4 regions of the Mesorhizobium sp. P3_A9 genome follow, and region 1 is predicted to be linked to each of the others. Evidence: predicted binding sites of a transcription regulator. Region 1 holds the regulator's gene; each other region holds the start of a gene.
The links. Region 1 encodes PhoB, which activates phosphate uptake and scavenging genes when phosphate is short. Its sites were predicted from a motif close to TGTCATNNANCTGTCAT; they were not measured.
Positions count from the first base shown of each region.

Region 2: the regulator PhoB is predicted to act here: its motif matches at 788-804, upstream of pstS (phosphate ABC transporter substrate-binding protein PstS).
Region 3: the regulator PhoB is predicted to act here: its motif matches at 1,087-1,103, upstream of AC1DX0_RS22105 (BtaA family protein).
Region 4: the regulator PhoB is predicted to act here: its motif matches at 1,868-1,884, upstream of AC1DX0_RS15310 (alpha-D-ribose 1-methylphosphonate 5-triphosphate diphosphatase).

Region 1 covers NZ_JBFUGJ010000236.1:4,734-7,890, reverse strand. Annotated here, with positions in the region: gene pstB (phosphate ABC transporter ATP-binding protein PstB) at 1-82, shown strand, start outside; gene phoU (phosphate signaling complex protein PhoU) at 108-815, shown strand; gene phoB (phosphate regulon transcriptional regulator PhoB) at 835-1,524, shown strand; gene AC1DX0_RS25045 (ROK family protein) at 1,537-2,781, opposite strand; gene xylF (D-xylose ABC transporter substrate-binding protein) at 3,053-3,157, shown strand, end outside.
Region 2 covers NZ_JBFUGJ010000158.1:148-2,884, reverse strand. Annotated here, with positions in the region: gene AC1DX0_RS20490 (PAS domain-containing protein) at 1-350, shown strand, start outside; gene pstS (phosphate ABC transporter substrate-binding protein PstS) at 884-1,939, shown strand; partial or broken gene pstC (phosphate ABC transporter permease subunit PstC) at 2,007-2,737, shown strand, end outside.
Region 3 covers NZ_JBFUGJ010000184.1:393-5,362, forward strand. Annotated here, with positions in the region: gene AC1DX0_RS22100 (C1 family peptidase) at 137-970, shown strand; gene AC1DX0_RS22105 (BtaA family protein) at 1,113-2,411, shown strand; gene AC1DX0_RS22110 (class I SAM-dependent methyltransferase) at 2,408-3,082, shown strand; gene AC1DX0_RS22115 (hypothetical protein) at 3,069-3,389, opposite strand; gene AC1DX0_RS22120 (serine hydrolase domain-containing protein) at 3,411-4,790, opposite strand.
Region 4 covers NZ_JBFUGJ010000094.1:1,475-7,230, reverse strand. Annotated here, with positions in the region: gene AC1DX0_RS15320 (hypothetical protein) at 1-208, shown strand, start outside; gene AC1DX0_RS15315 (hypothetical protein) at 288-488, shown strand; gene AC1DX0_RS15310 (alpha-D-ribose 1-methylphosphonate 5-triphosphate diphosphatase) at 505-1,707, opposite strand; gene AC1DX0_RS15305 (PfkB family carbohydrate kinase) at 1,909-2,721, opposite strand; gene AC1DX0_RS15300 (hypothetical protein) at 2,718-2,867, opposite strand; gene AC1DX0_RS15295 (GMC family oxidoreductase) at 2,884-4,470, opposite strand; gene AC1DX0_RS15290 (aldehyde dehydrogenase family protein) at 4,472-5,756, opposite strand, start outside.

The DNA of each region.
Region 1 (3,157 bases):
CGAGTTCGACAAAACCGAGAAGATCTTCACGTCGCCTCGCGAGAAGCGCACGCAAGACTACATCACCGGCCGCTTCGGCTGATCGCACGCATACGAGGACCAGGATCATGGCCGAACACACAGTCGCAGCCTTCGACGAGGATCTCGGACAGATCAGCAGGCTGATCAGCGACATGGGCGATCTCGCTGGCTCGATGGTCGGCGGCGCCACCAAGGCGCTGCTGAATTCCGACAACGCACTGGCACAGCGCGTGGTCTCCGACGACGCCATCATGGATGCGCGCCAGCGCGAACTCGACGATCGCGCCATCACGCTGATCGCCAAGCGCCAGCCGATGGCCGACGATCTGCGCCACGTCGTCGGCTCGATCCGCATGGCCGGCGATCTCGAACGCATTGGCGATCTTGCCAAGAACATCGCCAAGCGTGTCGGCACCGTTGGTCTCAGCGCCACGCCGCGCGACCTGTCGCATTCCATCGACGCCATGGCGCAGCTGGTGCTGATCCAGGTGCAGGGCGTGATCGAGGAGTATGCGGCGCGCGATGCCGCCGCACTGGCGAAGCTGCGCGCCGACGACGAACGCATCGACGTCAAATACACCTCCGTCTTCCGCGAACTGCTGACCTACATGATGGAAGATCCGCGCAACATCACGGCTTGCACCCATCTGCTGTTCTGCGCCAAGAATCTCGAACGCATCGGCGACCACGTGACCAACATCGCCGAAAACGCCTACTATGTCCTGACCGGCACGCAGTTGCCCGCCAATCGTCCCAAGCAGGACGAGACGGCGATGTCGGCGCCCGCGGCCTGACGCAAGAGGTGACCAATCAATGATCGCGCCACGCATCATGGTGGTGGAGGATGAGGAGCCGCTGGGGGTGCTGCTCCGTTACAATCTTGAATCCGAAGGCTACCAGGTGGAGGTGGTGCCGCGCGGCGACGAGGCTGAGATCCGCTTGCAGGAGAACGTGCCCGACCTTCTGGTGCTCGACTGGATGGTGCCGGCGGTGTCCGGCATCGAACTCTGCCGGCGCCTGCGGATGCGGCCCGAGACCGAGCGGCTGCCGATCATCATGCTGACCGCGCGGGGCGAAGAAAGCGACCGCGTCCGTGGGCTCTCGACCGGCGCCGACGACTATCTGGTCAAGCCGTTCTCGACGCCGGAATTCATGGCTCGCGTCAAGGCGCTGCTGCGCCGCGCCAAGCCGGAAGTCCTGTCCAGCGTGCTCAAGGTCGGCGACATCGTGCTCGACCGTGAATCGCACCGGGTCTATCGCAAGAAGAGCGAGATCCGGCTCGGGCCGACCGAGTTCCGCCTGCTCGAATTCATGATGCGCCATCCCGGCCGCGTCTTCTCGCGCAGCCAGTTGCTCGACAATGTCTGGGGCGAGACGATCTATATCGACGAGCGTACGGTGGACGTGCATGTCGGCCGCCTGCGCAAGGCGGTCAACAATGGCCGCATGCCCGATGTCATCAGAACCATTCGTGGCGCGGGCTACGCGATCAGGGAAGATTGAGCGGGACCTGATTCAGGCAACGTTCTTGCCGGTGCCAGCTCTCGCCTGCACGCCCGGCGCGAAAATCTCCTGGTCGACGAAGGTCAGGGCGCGCATGGCGCAGCCTTCGCGGATCAGCGGCAGTTCGTTCGGTTCGGTGTCGAAGGAAATCGATTTCGAGTGCTGGCCGCCGGCCGTCTGGGCGATGGCCTCGCGCAATGCCGGCTCGATCAGGTCGAAGGCGGCGGCGCTGACGCCGACCATCGCGACGGGTGCGGGGTCGATCAGCGCGAACAGGCTGCCGAGGGCGTAGCCGAGCGCCTCACCGGCCTTGCGGTAGGCTTCGCGCTCGGGCCCGTCGCGTTCCCGTGCCGTCGCGGCCAGTGCCCGCATCTGCGCGTCGCTGACATCGGCGACCGGCTCGGTGTCCTCGCTGAGCTGCCTGGCGTTGCGCCAGATGGCGTAGTTGCCGGCATAGGCCTCGACGCAGCCGCGGCGTCCGCAGCGGCAGAGCGCGCCGCCTGGCCGATGGATCATGTGGCCGAACTCGCCGCCCGAGGAATGGGTACCGGTGAACAGCTCGCCCTTCAGCACCAGGCCCATGCCGATGCCGTGCGACAGAAGGATGGCGATGAAGTCGTCGCGGTAGCGCTCGGGATCGCGCCAACGCAGCGCCACCGCCATCATGTTGCAGTCGTTCTCCATGGTGGCTGGGATGCCGAACTCTGCCTCGAGGATGTCGGCGAAGGCGATGTCGGTCTGCGGCGTGATCGGCGACCACAGCATCGCCCGGGCCTCGGTGTCGGTGATGCCCTGGATCGCCAGCGCGATGCGGGCGACGCTGCGCACGTCGATATCGGGATCCTCGAGGCGGCGCCGTACAATGGCGACGCATTCGCCGATCAGCGCCTCGCGCGACATGGTCAGCGTGTCCAGCCGGCGCTGTTCTTCCGATACCACCTGGCCGGCATAGTCGATGACGGCGACGGAGAGGAAATTCAGCGACAGCACCACGGTCATGACAGCCGCAGCCTCCGGGTTGAGGCCGAGGCCGACCTGCGGCCGGCCGCGCTTGAGTGCGCCGGCCTCGCTCGGCTTGCCTTCGGCCAGTATGCCTTCGCCGATCAGGTCGGAAGAAATCGCCGATATGGTCGAGTGGCTGAGGCCGGTGGTCGCGGCAATCTCGGTGCGCGAGGGCCGACCGGCCCGGCGCACGGCCGCAATCACCATCGCGCGGTTGCGCCGGCGCAAATCGTCGTGGCGGATTCCGACCGACATGTTTTCCCACATCCTCCCGGTCGCCGCGGTTCCTCCAGCCCCTCGAACGCTGCCGGCGACACGGTCAAATACTGGCAGAAGCGGCCCGTCCTGTCATTTATTTATTCCGAGGCTCGAAAAAAATTCATGAGGACATCAAAATCCATCAGAATCGTTGTTGACAGCGTTCCGGTGTTGGATCAGTGTTTTTTCGAGGCTCGAAAAAATAGAGCCTCTGTGCCGGCCTTAGGGCCAGTTTGGTCGCGCCATACGCGGCGCAGGGAGGAATATCATGAAGAGATTCACAGCCGCCATCCTGGCGGGTGTCGCCATGTCGCTGACGCTTGTGTCGGTCGCGCAGGCGAAGGACAAGGTCATCGGCGTTTCCTGGTCCAAC
Region 2 (2,737 bases), on a different contig from region 1:
TCACCCAGATCCTCGGCGAGACCGGCTACGGCTTCGAGATCGTCGGCAAYGGCCGCAAGGCGCTCGACGCYTTCGGCMRGCTCARTCCGYGCATGATCCTGATGGATGTCTCGATGCCKGAGATGARCGGGCTCGARGCSACSGCCGCSATYCGCCGGCTGGARSARGARASCGGYACGCATGTSCCGATCGTCGGCGTCACCGCGCATGCGCTKAAGGGCGAYCGCGAGCGCTGCCTGGAGGCGGGCATGGACGACTATCTGCCAAAGCCGATCAGCCCCAGGGCCCTGCTGGAGAAAGTCGAGCGCTGGATCGGCGCCGGCAGCCAGGTCCAACGCAACGCGGGATAGCATCCGGCCGCGTGGTTTCAGGGATCCGAGGAGGCAAGCCGAGGGAATCAATCGCCGATTTGCTGCTACCCCTGCGTGCAATGCCTATGGTGCGATCGCACCATATCAAAGGCCGCGCCGAGCCGGGACAATGGCAACATCGAATTCCGCCCTTGCAGTTACGGGCGGGAGCAGCGACCGCCAGTATGGAACAGCGTCAACCTACCCCAACGGACCTGTTTTTGGCGATGGCCCGGCCATGACACGCTCTGGTCTTGAGCAGCGCACTCCCGTCCGGATTTTCTTCACCTGAAAAAGCCCCGCCGAATCCGGCGGCGGCTCGAGCCGGTGGATGGCTCAAGCCACTGATTCCGGGGGCAAACTCGGATCAGGCCATGATCGCCCGACGCCACCGCCTTTTCCAGTGCCGGCAACGCGTTACCGGGCTGACACGAAACTGTCATGCGACTGTTATAATCGAAGGCTATTGGCCTCAGCGGGCGCTGGTTAGGAAAACGCGCCGAGAGACCATCTTCCGAACAGGAGCAGGCCACATGAGACATTTCATCCGCTCGGCGGCCGTTGCGATCGCAATGGCTACAGCGTCTACCTTCACCCTTTCCGCAGCAATGGCAGCTGACCTTTCCGGCGCCGGCTCGACCTTCATCTACCCGGTGTTCGCCAAGTGGGCCGACACCTACAAGAAGGATACCGGCATCGGCCTCAACTACCAGTCGATCGGTTCCGGCGGCGGCATCAAGCAGGTCATCGCCAAGACCGTGACTTTCGGTGCCACCGACAAGCCGATGTCTGACGCCGACCTGGAAAAGAACGGCCTCGTGCAGTTCCCGATGGTGATGGGCGGCATCGTGCCGATCGTCAACCTCACCGGCGTCAAGCCGGGCGAACTCGTCCTCGACGGCCAGACGATTGCCCAGATCTATCTCGGCGCCATCACCACCTGGGATGATGCCGCGATCAAGGCGCTGAACCCCACCCTCACCCTGCCGTCGACCGCGATCGCCGTCGTACATCGTTCGGACGGCTCGGGCACCACCTTCAACTTCACCAACTATCTGGTGAAGCTCTCGCCCGACTGGAAGGACAAGGTTGGTTCGGACACGGCCGTCGAATGGCCGACGGGCGTTGGCGCCAAGGGCAGCGAAGGCGTTGCCAACACCGTCAAGCAGACGGATGGCGGCATCGGCTACGTCGAATACGCCTATGCCAAGCAGAACAACCTGTCCTACTCCAAGATGCTGAATGCAGCCGGCAAGGTCGTCGAGCCGTCGCTCGAATCCTTCGGCGCTGCCGCTTCGAATGCCGACTTCAAGACTGCCAAGAACTTCAACGTCATCATCACCAACGAGCCCGGCGACGCCACCTGGCCGATCGCGGCTTCCACCTGGGTGCTGATCCACAAGGCTCCGGATGATGCCGCCGCCACCGGCGAAGCCCTGAAGTTCTTTGCCTGGGCCTACAAGGACGGCAAGGAAACCGCCAAGGCGCTCGACTACGTCTCGATCCCCGACAGCGTCGTCGACCTGATCAAGGCTTCGTGGAAGACCGACATCCAGACCGACGGCAAGCCCGTCTACGCCGGCGAGTAACATCCCTTGAAGGAGCGCCGCGCTTGCGGCGCTCCTTTTCCTTCAATTCGAAAGAGCCGAGCTTGACATGAGCGCTGTCCAGGAAGCCTTGCCAGCCGTTAGAGGTTCGCGTGATGCCATCGTCCGACGCTTCGCGCTGACCGACTCGATCTTCCACGGAATGACCCGTGCTGCCGCGATCCTGGTGCTGGTCCTGCTCGGCGGCGTTGCGATCTCGCTGTTTGCCGGCTCCTGGCAAGCCCTCTCGACCTTCGGCTTTTCCTTCCTGACCAGCGAAAGCTGGAACCCGGTGACGGAGAAATTCGGTGCCCTGGCGCCGATCTACGGCACCATCATCACCTCTGCCATCGCCATCCTGATCGCCGTGCCGCTCGGCATCGGCATCGCCGTCTTCCTCACCGAGCTTTGCCCACGCCCGCTACGGCGCCCGATCGGCATGGCGGTGGAACTGCTGGCCGGCATCCCTTCGATCATCTACGGCATCTGGGGCCTGTTCGTGCTGGCACCGTTCCTGCAGACGACGGTGCAGCCCTTCGTCATCAGCGTGTTCCACGGCATTCCCGGCCTCAACAGCCTGTTTGCCGGCCCGCCCTACGGCATCGGCCTGCTGACGTCGTCGATGATCCTGGCCATCATGGTGCTGCCGTTCATCACCTCGATCACCAAGGACGTCTTCGACACGGTGCCTCCCGTGCTGAAGGAATCGGCCTACGGCATTGGTTGCACCACCTGGGAAGTAACCCGCCGCGTCGTCATTCCCTACACCCGCATCGGCATCATGGGCGGCGTCATGCTCGG
Region 3 (4,970 bases), on a different contig from region 1:
CAATATTTTCTTGTAAATGATGATTATTCCCATCCTACGCCTACAAGAACAGATCACTGCAGGCATCTGGCTACTATAGAAGTAAATAGCGTTTCGCTGTAGCGTATTATTCTGAATGGCAGGAGGGGAGGTTTCCATGGCCAAGAACGTCACACCAACTACGGCTCCGACAGGAAGAAAGAGCAGTGGCCTCGGGTGGGTAAGGGATCTTCCGGATCCAAGAGACCAACTATACAGCGCCCCGCTCAGCCAATTGAAGGCGATTCCAGAAACAGTAGACCTCAAGCCTGAGTTTCCGGTCTATGACCAAGGCCGCATTGGATCCTGTACTGCCAACGCGCTGGCCGGTGCAGTGCAGTTCGACAGGCTGAAGAACAACCAAGCGCCCGATTTCGTGCCGTCGCGCCTCTTTATCTACTACAATGAACGCAAGATCGAAGGTCATGTGGCGAGTGACTCAGGGGCGCAGATCAGAGATGGAATAAAAAGCCTGCAAAAACAGGGAGTCTGTCCGGAAATTGAATGGCCCTATGACGACACGCCAGCCACCTACGACGGCGGGCCGTTTCCCAAGAATTCCAAGCCGGCGACGCAGCCCAAGAAGATTTGTTACGATGACGCCGGCAAATATGTCATCACCAGCTATCAACGGCTGACCCCGACTCTCAATCAGCTCAGAGGTTGCCTCGCGGCAGGATTTCCGTTTGTCTTCGGATTCACGGTATTTGACAGCTGGTATTCTCAAAATCCCAGACCGGCCACCATTTCCCTGCCCAGTGCAAATGACAGCGTCGTCGGTGGCCATGCCGTGATGTGTGTCGGATATGACAACGCAACCAGCCTTTTCAAAATCCGGAATTCCTGGGGATCCAGTGTCGGCAAGAAGGGTTACTTCTTCATGCCATACGCTTATCTGACCGATGGAAGCATGGCTTCGGATTTCTGGGTAATCAACGCTGTGAAGGCCTAGTTATCCGTCACATCGACGCTACCCATTTACCTCAGCGAGATAACGGGGCCGACGCCGTGTCGGCCTCGGCACCCCTTATCGGTACCCCTGGGCGGGTTCGCCAAGCCCCGACCCAGCGTCAACAGGCTGTCACCGGCCTGTCATGACCCTGCGCTACCCGCTTGCGKCAAAGCAAATGGGGAATCACTTTGTCATGACGGACGTTTCCGCAGATCTGGTTTTTCGCCGCGGCAAGGAAGTTGGAAAAGCCGTCTACCAGAACCGCGCGCTTTCGAAAGCCGGCATTTCCGAGCGGCTGTTCGCCTTCCTGTTTTCCGGCCTCGTCTATCCGCAGATATGGGAAGACCCCGATGTCGACATGGAGGCGATGCAGCTTGGCCAGGGCCATCGCGTCGTCACCATCGCGTCGGGCGGCTGCAACATCCTGGCCTACCTCACCCGCTCGCCGGCACGGATCGACGCCGTCGACCTCAACGCCGCGCACATCGCGCTGAACCGCATGAAGCTGGAGGCGGTGCGCCGCCTGCCCTCGCAGGGCGACCTGTTCCGCTTCTTCGGCGCCGCCGACACCAGCCATAATTCGCAAGCCTACGACCGTTTCATAGCGCCGCATCTCGATCCCGTCAGCCGCCATTATTGGGAGCACCGCAACTGGCGCGGTCGCCGGCGCATCGGTGTTTTCGACCGCAATTTCTACCAGACCGGCCTGCTTGGCCTGTTCATCGCCATGGGCCATCGCACGGCCAAATTCTTCGGCGTCAATCCGGCGCGCATGATGGAAGCCAAAAACATCAGCGAGCAGCGCCGCTTCTTCAACGAGGAGCTGGCGCCGGTCTTCGACAAGCCGCTGCTGAAATGGGCGACGTCGCGCAAGGCTTCGCTGTTCGGCCTCGGCATCCCGCCGGCGCAGTATGATTCGCTGATCACCTCCGGCGACGGCACCATGGCCAGCGTGCTGAAGGCCCGGCTGGAAAAGCTCGCCTGCGATTTTCCCCTGGAAAACAATTACTTCGCCTGGCAGGCCTTTGCCCGCCGCTATCCAAATCCCGGCGAGGCCGCCCTGCCCGCCTATCTGGAAAAGCAGAATTACGACACCATCCGCGGCAATATCGACCGCGTTGCCATCCACCATGCCAATCTGATCGAATTCCTCGCCGGCAAGGATGCCGGCACCGTCGACCGCTTCATCCTGCTCGATGCCCAGGACTGGATGACCGACGACCAGCTCAATGCGCTGTGGTCGGAAATCAGCCGCACCGCTTCGGTCGGTGCCCGCGTTATCTTCCGCACCGCCGCTGAGCCCAGCCTGCTGCCGGGCCGCGTCTCGACCTCGCTGCTCGACCAGTGGGATTATCAGGACGAGGCCTCGCGCGAATTCTCGGCCCGCGACCGTTCCGCCATCTATGGCGGTTTCCACCTCTATGTGAAGCGCCCCGCATGAGCACGACGGAGTTGCCGGCCAGCCACGCCGAACTGATGGACGGCGTCTACCGCTGGCAGCGCCATATCTACGACCTGACCCGCAAATACTATCTTCTCGGCCGCGACCGGCTCATCGATGGGCTGGGGGTGCCGGCCGGCGGCACCGTTCTGGAACTCGGCTGCGGCACCGGCCGCAACATCATCCTCGCCGCCCACCGCTATCCCGATGCCCGCTTCTTCGGCCTCGATATCTCGGCCGAAATGCTGGAGACGGCCGGCAAGGCGATCGACCGCGAAGGCCTGTCCAGCCGCGTCACGCTGGCAAGGGGCGACGCCACCGATTTCGACGCCAAGGCTCTCTACGGCATCGAACGGTTCGACCGCGTCTTCGTCTCCTATTCGCTGTCGATGATCCCCGGTTGGGAAAAGACGGTGTCGGCAGCATTGGCGGCACTTTCCCCCAACGGCTCGCTGCATGTCGTCGATTTCGGCCAGCAGGAAGGTTTGCCGGGCTGGTTCCGGACCTTGCTGCGCGGCTGGCTTAGAAAATTCCACGTCTCGCCGCGTGAATTCTTGCGCGAGGTCCTTGAATCGGAATCCCGACGAACCGGCGCAACCTTCCGTTTCCGTACGCTTTATCGCGGCTATGCATGGTTAGCGGTGATCGGCGGGCCTCTCAATGCGTCGTGAGTTGTTTCAGGCGTGCATCCACGAGACGTAGAAGTTCCTGCATTAGCTCTTCGCAGTCGTTAAATCCTTCCCGCTTCCATTGAGTGTTTCGCGCATAGCTTGCCGCGGCGTCCCGAAATTCGCTTAACTCATGTTGGGTCAATGCGCCCAGATCGGCATGATTATAGCGATTGTCGAAGCTCTCCTTGAGTTTGGTTAGGTAAGCTCTCTCGCCGGTCGTGCTGATCGCGTACTCGATAATCGAATAGATTATTCGTCGGCCGCCTCCCCATACAGGCAGATCATCGCCGACACTTAGAACACCCAACCTTGATCTCCCCTCGGTAAGTTATTTGAGCGCCTTCACCAGCGCGCCCACCATCGTCTGCGGCCGGTAGCCGAGCTTGGCCGGGGTCAGCCCGAGCCGCACCACCACCAATTGCTCCGACGGAATGATGGTGACCGTCTGCCCGTCATGCCCTTCCATCCAGTAGGTATCCTTGGGCAGGCCGGCGGCGACACCGGCGCCCGGGTTGTCCTCATCGCCCGGCGCCTCGATCCACAACTGGCCCTTGCCATAGACTTTCGAGGCGGGCGCCGGCTCGCGCATCCAGTCGACGAAGCCGGCCGGCAGGACCTGGTTGCCGTTCCAGACCCCGCCTTGCAGCAGGAACTGGCCGAAGCGGGCCCAGTCATGCGCTGTGGCGTAGAGATAGGATGAGCCGACGAAGGTGCCTTGCTCGTCGGTTTCGAGCACCGCGCTATGCATGCCGAGCGGCTCGAACAGCGCATTGCGCGGCCATGTCAGCGCCTTGGCCTTGTCACCGATCGCATCCTGCCACAGCCGCGACAGCATCACCGCCGTGCCGCTCGAATAGGAAAACACCTTGCCGACTTCGCCGGTCAGCGGCTTTGATTCGGCAAAGCCCGCCATGTCCGGTTCTAGATAGAGCATGCGCGTGACATCGGCGACGTCGCCATAATCCTCGTTGAACTCCAGCCCGCTCGACATCGCCATCATGTCGGCAAGGCTGATGGCGGCGCGGCCGTCGGCCTTCCACGGCGCGAACAGGCCCTTGTTGTCGACGGCCATCTTGCCGTCCTTAACCAGCGTGCCGATGATGGCGGCGTTCACTGTCTTGGTCATTGACCAACCGAGCAGCGGCGTCTTGGCGGAAAAGCCGTCGCCGTAGCGTTCGGCGACGACACGGCCGTTCTTGACCACCACCACGGCACGCATGCCGGTGCCGGTCAGCGCCGCGTCATCGAGCAGTTTGGCAATCACCGGATCCTGTGACGCGTCGACCCGCTCACCTTCCGGCCACAGCGTATCCTGGCTGGTCGCCGACGGCTCGGCATGGACCGCCGTGCGCCGTGCCTTGCCGACATCGCCGTCGGGAACCGAGGCGCAACCCAGCCCGTCGCGGGAAACCGCCTCGCTCTTGCCGAGGAAGCCAAGCAGGCCGGCGGAGACGGTGCCTCGGTTCTTGTCGACCGAGACCCGCATCAGCCGCAGCAGCGGGTGTCCGGGCGCCTGCACATCCACTGCAAGAACCTCATTGGGGTCGCGCCCGGCAATGAAGACGTTCGAGCAGACGATCTTGGCCGAATAGCCGGAACCGACGCGGATCAATTCCGGTGGCGCGATGTAAAGCCAGGCAAACAGCGCGGCGACCGCCAGCACGATCAGGCCAAGCAGCCATTTGACGATCTTGACGATGATCCGCATCTGCTTCTTCCCAGGCTTTCGCCCGACCCTTATGTCATCGAATTGCCGCCATTGCTTCCGCAAATCAGGGCTCCTGTCGAGCGCCATCAACGGATTATCAACCATGATCGGCCATCACAGGATGCATGTCGCCCAAAAGTGTTCAGCGGTTTTGGGACAACGACATGCACAAAAATAGCT
Region 4 (5,756 bases), on a different contig from region 1:
GGGCAGGTATTCCATTTTCGACACGCAATTGCCGGCAATGCAGGGAGGCAGGACATTCATCGGGCGCTACCGGTACCAAGTGCCGCTGGTCCTGCTTGCAGCCATGGAAGCGGACGGCAAGCCGTGGGCGCCGCCTTCGCTGTCATCGCTGAGCAACTGTCAGACAAATAATACAGATCCGACACACCAAAACGGCTTGCAGACGTAAGCTGAGGCTCGCAGAAGTTGCGCAAAAAGCATACCGTTGAAGAAAAACTTATATCGTCATCCAGCATGAAAGGGGAATCATGCCTGACCAGAATGCTCTGATCCGCGCCGCCATCGGACGGCTGCTTTCCGAGAAAACCGGAATGGCGGTCATTTCCATGAGAGAGAGTATTACCGAGCTGCTGGCCATAACCGGTGCGACGCTGGCCGTCGAAACCCTGCAAGACCTGCTGCTGGAAATGGCTGAAGTGCGCGGCATGATGGTCGCGCTCGACGTTTGACTAGACCAGTTCAAGACTAGACCAGTTCAAGTTCCTCGAAAACCGCGAACGGCTGCAATCGGCGATGGCTCAGCGTGCCGTCGCCGTAGATCATGCGGCCGGCGCGGAAGGTGGCACGCACTCGCGGCACCGGCTGGCGGTCGGCGACGACAAGATCGGCCAGAAGGCCGGTCTCGATAGCGCCGCGATCGGTGAGCCCCAGGGCGTAGGCCGGGTTGGCGCTTGTCAGCGCTGCCGCCGCCGCGAGGCCATCGTCGCGCAGCTCCGCCAGACCAAGCACGGCCGGCAGGATCGAGGCGGGGTGATAGTCGCTGGCCAGCATGTCGAGCAGCCCGGCCTCGTAGGCCTGGCGGGCGGAAAGATTGCCGGAATAGGACTCGCCGCGCAGTGCGTTGGGCGCGCCCATGGCGGTGTGCATGCCGAGCCTGCGGGCTTCCTGCGCCGCTTCCAGGGTCACCGGGAATTCTGAGAGCGCAGCACCCAGGCCGTGGACCAGTTCCACCTTTTCCAGCGTGTCGTCGTCATGCGAGGCAAGCACGATGCCGGCGGCTTGCGCACGCGCCGACAGATCCTGCAGGGCGTTCAACACATCGCCCTGGCCGTTACGGCCGGCGATGCGCTTGCCGACGACCTCGGATGCGTTCGCGACGGACATGCCGCGCTCCTTGGCGATGCGGGCGATGTAGAGTTCGACGTCGCGGTATTGTCCCTGTCCGGGCGTGTGATCCATCAGCGAGATCAAATGCAGCCTGCCGGCATCCATCAACTTCTGCAGCATGGGAAGCGCCGGGGCGAAGGTCACTTCGAAGCGGGCATGGATGCGGTGGTCGACCAGCAAATCGTCCTTCATGCCGGCAATGGTGTCGATGATATCGGTCGTATGGTCTTCCGAGCGCAGCACGCCACTGGTGACGCTGGCGCCGATGAAGGAAAGCGCGGCATAGGCAGTGGTGATGCCGCAGGAGGCGAGCTTCTTGTCGAGCTCGGCAATGCCGATCCGCATCGGCACATGCACGCCGGTGCGCGGCTCGACTTCCTTCTCGACCATGTCGCCATGCATGTCGATGAAGCCGGGCAGCAGCAGGCGGCCGCCGCCTTCGATGTCGGCATGCTCGACAGGCTTGTCGCGAATCTCGGCGATCCGGCCGTTCTCGATCCTGATCGCGCCGTTCGGGATGACGCGGTCGCGCAGGACAATTTCGAATTCACTCAGCCACATCAGGGTTCTCTTCGATCGACAAGGTGGGCGACATCGTCGGGGTGTGGAAGACCAGGATCATGGCGATGATGCGCCGGCTTGCCGCGCCTCGATCACGATCTCTCCAGGATCATTGCGATGTTTTCTAGTTCACTCGAATGCCGGTTTCCATTTGATTTTTATGACATTTTCATGAAAGCCGGTGTTCCCGGAGCGCTTGGCTCAGCCGGTACGGGATCGTTCCGACAGCCATTCGGCGGTTTGCTGGCTGGCCTGTTCGGCGGAAAGCTCGAGGCTGAGCCCTTGTAGCAGGCCGTGCAGGAAGACCCCGGTGAAGCAGTCGCCGGCACCGATCGTGTCGGGCACGGAGACCTGCTTCAACGGCGTGACGTGGTTCAGCACCTTGCCGTCATAGAGCGATATCGGGCGCGTTCCATCGGTCAGCACCAGTGTCTTCAAGCGTGGCCCGGCGATCCCTGTTGCTCGCTCCCAGATCGCTCGCGTGTCCTCGCCGGGAAAGTCGGCGCGCGATCCGATGACGATGTCGGCCGGACGCGGCGAGGCGCTGCGCAGCGGAAATTGCGAAATGACAAGCGGAATCGTCTTCAGAGAGGCGATGAGGCCGGTATCGAGCACCAGGGCGTTGAGATAGGCGGCGTCGCCGCTGACAGGCTCCGGTGCGGCGAAGGGCGGGCGCATCTGGCCGCCGGGGTTCAAAATGGTGCGCTCGCCATTCGGCTCGAGCAGGATTTCGGTAAACCGGGTTTCGCCGGCCCAGATGGTGACGGTGCCGGTATCGATGCCGCTCGCCTGCAATGTGGCGAGCGCTGCCCGGCCATGGTCGTCGTCCATCAGATTGCTGATCAGCCGAACATGGTTGCCGAGCCTGGCCAGTTGTGTGCCGGTATGGAAGCCGCCGCCGCCGAGCCTGACGCTGCGGTTGGAATAGACAATGCGCGCGCCCGAGGCGAGGGGCGAGGACAGCGACCAGACCTGGTCGTAGTTGACATGGCCGACAACGATGACTGTGCTCATGGTCCCTGCTTTTTCGCCTTCTGGTTTTCGCCCAGGCCCGGCGCCAGCGCATCGACGATGATGCGCTGCGCGAGCAGGCATAGCACCAGGACCGGCACCAGGGACAGCAGGCTGCTCAACGTGCTGGCGCAGGCGGCGAACGCCAAGGACTGCGCAGCCTGGCTACACCCCGAGAATAAAATCGGCGCAGCGGTCGGCGATCATGATCACCGGGGCGTTGGTGTTGCCGCTGATCAGGCGCGGCATGATCGAGGCGTCGCAGATGCGCAGGCGCGGGACGCCGCGCACGCGCAGTTGAGGATCGACCACCGCGTCGTCGTCGCTGCCCATCCGGCAGGTGCCGCAGGGGTGATAGACGGTCTTGGCGTGCTCAAGGATGTGATCGACGATGGATTGATCGGAAAGATCGGCGTCCTCGCCCGGCGATAGTTCCTCGGCGATCACCGCCCGCAGCGCCGGCTGGCGCAGGATATTGCGGGCGATCTTCATGCCGGCGAGCAGAAGGGCGAGATCGTCCGGATCGGACAGGAAGCCGGTGGTGAAACGGATCGGGTCGGCCGCATCGCGCGAGCGCAGGCCGACCGTGCCGCGCGATTTCGGCCGCAGTACACACGGGTTGAGCTCCATGCCGTGGCGTTCGATCGAGCCGTGTTCGGCGCTTTCGATCATCATCGGCAGGACGTGGAACTGGATGTCGGGTCTTCCGTCGCCATCGGTATCGAAGAAGCCGCCGCTCTCGACGACGTTGGAGGTGAGCAGGCCGGTCCGGAACAGCAGGTATTGCAGACCGTGGCGTAGCGCCCGCAGGCCGCGGTCTTCGCCCAGCAGCGAGATCGGCCGGCGTGTCAGCGCATAGACGGGAGCGGCGACATGGTCCTGCAGGTCGCGGCCGACCGCGGGCATGTCGCGGATGACGGGAATGCCGAGCGACGCCAGATGTTCGGCCGGCCCCAGGCCCGACAGCATCATCAGTTTCGGGGTCGCCAGCGCGCCAGCGGTGAGGATCACCTCGGCCTTTGCCGTCGCCGCATGGCTTTTGCCGTCCGACGTGGTGTAGGCAAGGCCGCTCGCCGCGCCGTTTTCCAGCGTCACGCCGGTGACCAGCGCATCGGTGACGACGGTGAGGTTGGCGTTGCCGGCCAGCGGCCTCAAAAACACCTTTGCCGCCGACTGACGCTCGCCGTTGGCGGTCGTCGTCTGGTAGAAGCCGACGCCTTCCTGCTCGACACCGTTGAAGTCGTCATTGTAGCGATAGCCGGCCTGTTGCGCGGACTTGACATAGGCCAATGACAGCGGGTGGCGATGGCGGGGATCGGAGACCGGCAGCGGTCCCTCGGTGCCGTGGCGCTCGCCGGCCAGGCGCTCATTGCGTTCCAGCCGCCGGAACACCGGCAGCACCTCGTCCCAGCCCCAGCCGGGACAGCCGAGATCGCGCCAGCCATCATAGTCCTGTGGCTGGCCCCTGATGTAGAGCATGGCGTTGATGGAGGAGCCGCCGCCCAACGTGCGGCCCTGCGGCACCGGCAGCCGGCGGCTGCCGACGCTCGGCTCCGGTTCGGATTCGTAGATCCAGCTGCGCGCCGTGCCGATCACCTTGGCGAAGGTGGCGGGCATGTCGATGAGGCGCGTGTTGTCGGCCGGGCCGGCCTCGACCATCAGCACGCGCTTGCCCGCATTGACCAGCCGGTTGGCCAGCGTGCAGCCGGCCGAGCCGGCGCCGGCGATGATGTAGTCGTAGTCGGCACTCATGTCAGGCGTAGCGCATGATGACGGTCTTGGTCTCGAGATAGCCGTCGATCGAGGCACGGCCATGCTCGCGGCCGATGCCGGACTGCTTGAAGCCGCCGAACGGTGCCGCGGGGTCGAGCGTGTTGTGCGAATTGACCCACACCGTGCCGGCCTTGAGGCCGTGGATGGCGGTCATCGCCTTGCCCATGTCGCGGGTCCAGATCGAGGCCGAGAGGCCGTAGCGCGTGTCGTTGGCGACGCGGATCGCCTCGTCGAGATCGGCGACCGGCATTGCCGCCACCACCGGGCCGAACACCTCCTCGCTGGCGATTTCCATGTCGGGGCGGACATTGTGCAGGATGGTCGGCGCCACATAGTGGCCCTTGCCGGGCACCGGCCGCCCGCCGCTGACCCGTTCGACGCCGGCCGCCAGCCCGCGCTCGACAAAGCCCTCGACGCTTCTGCGGTGCTTGGCCGAGACCAGCGGGTTGATCTGCGCCTCCGCGTCGCGGCCGGCACCCAGCGTCATGCCGTCGGCGATCTCGGCCAACCGCGAAAGCGTGCGGTCGTAGATCGACTTTTCGATGAGCAGCCGCGAGGCCGAGGTGCAGACCTGGCCCTGGTTGAAGAACATGCCGAGGCCGGCAATCAGCGGCTCGATACCTTCCTCCATATCGGCAAGCAGGATCATCGGCGATTTCGAGCCGAGCTCCAGCGTGAAGCGGGCGACGCGGTCGACCGCGGCGTGGCCGACGCGTTTGCCCACTTCCGTCGAGCCGGTGAAGGTCAGCTTGTCGATGCCGGGATGGCGGATCAGCGCTTCGCCGGTGACAGAGCCGCTGCCGGTGACGATGTTGACGACACCGGGCGGGAAACCAACGGCCTCGATCAGTTCGGCCAGCCTGAGCAGGCCGAGCGGCGTTTCCTGCGGCGGCTTCAGCACCACGGTGCAGCCGCAGGCCAGCGCCGGCGCGATCTTCCACATGCCGATCAGCAGCGGAAAATTCCACGGCACGATGGCGCCGACGACGCCGACCGGCTCCATCACCGTCATCGCCTGGTGTTTGGCGCCAGGCGGCACGGGGATGGAGACCTGGAAGGTCGAGCCCTCGATCTTGGTCGCCCAGCCGGCATAGTAGCGCAGCCAGTCGACAGTGCCGCCGGCGCTCAGCATGCGGGCGACGCCGAGTGATTTGCCGTTCTCGATGCTTTCGATCTCGGCCAACAGGTCGGCATCGGCCTCGACCGCGTCGGCGAGTTTCAGCATCAGGTTCTGGCGGTCGACCGGCCGCATCGACGCCCAGGGG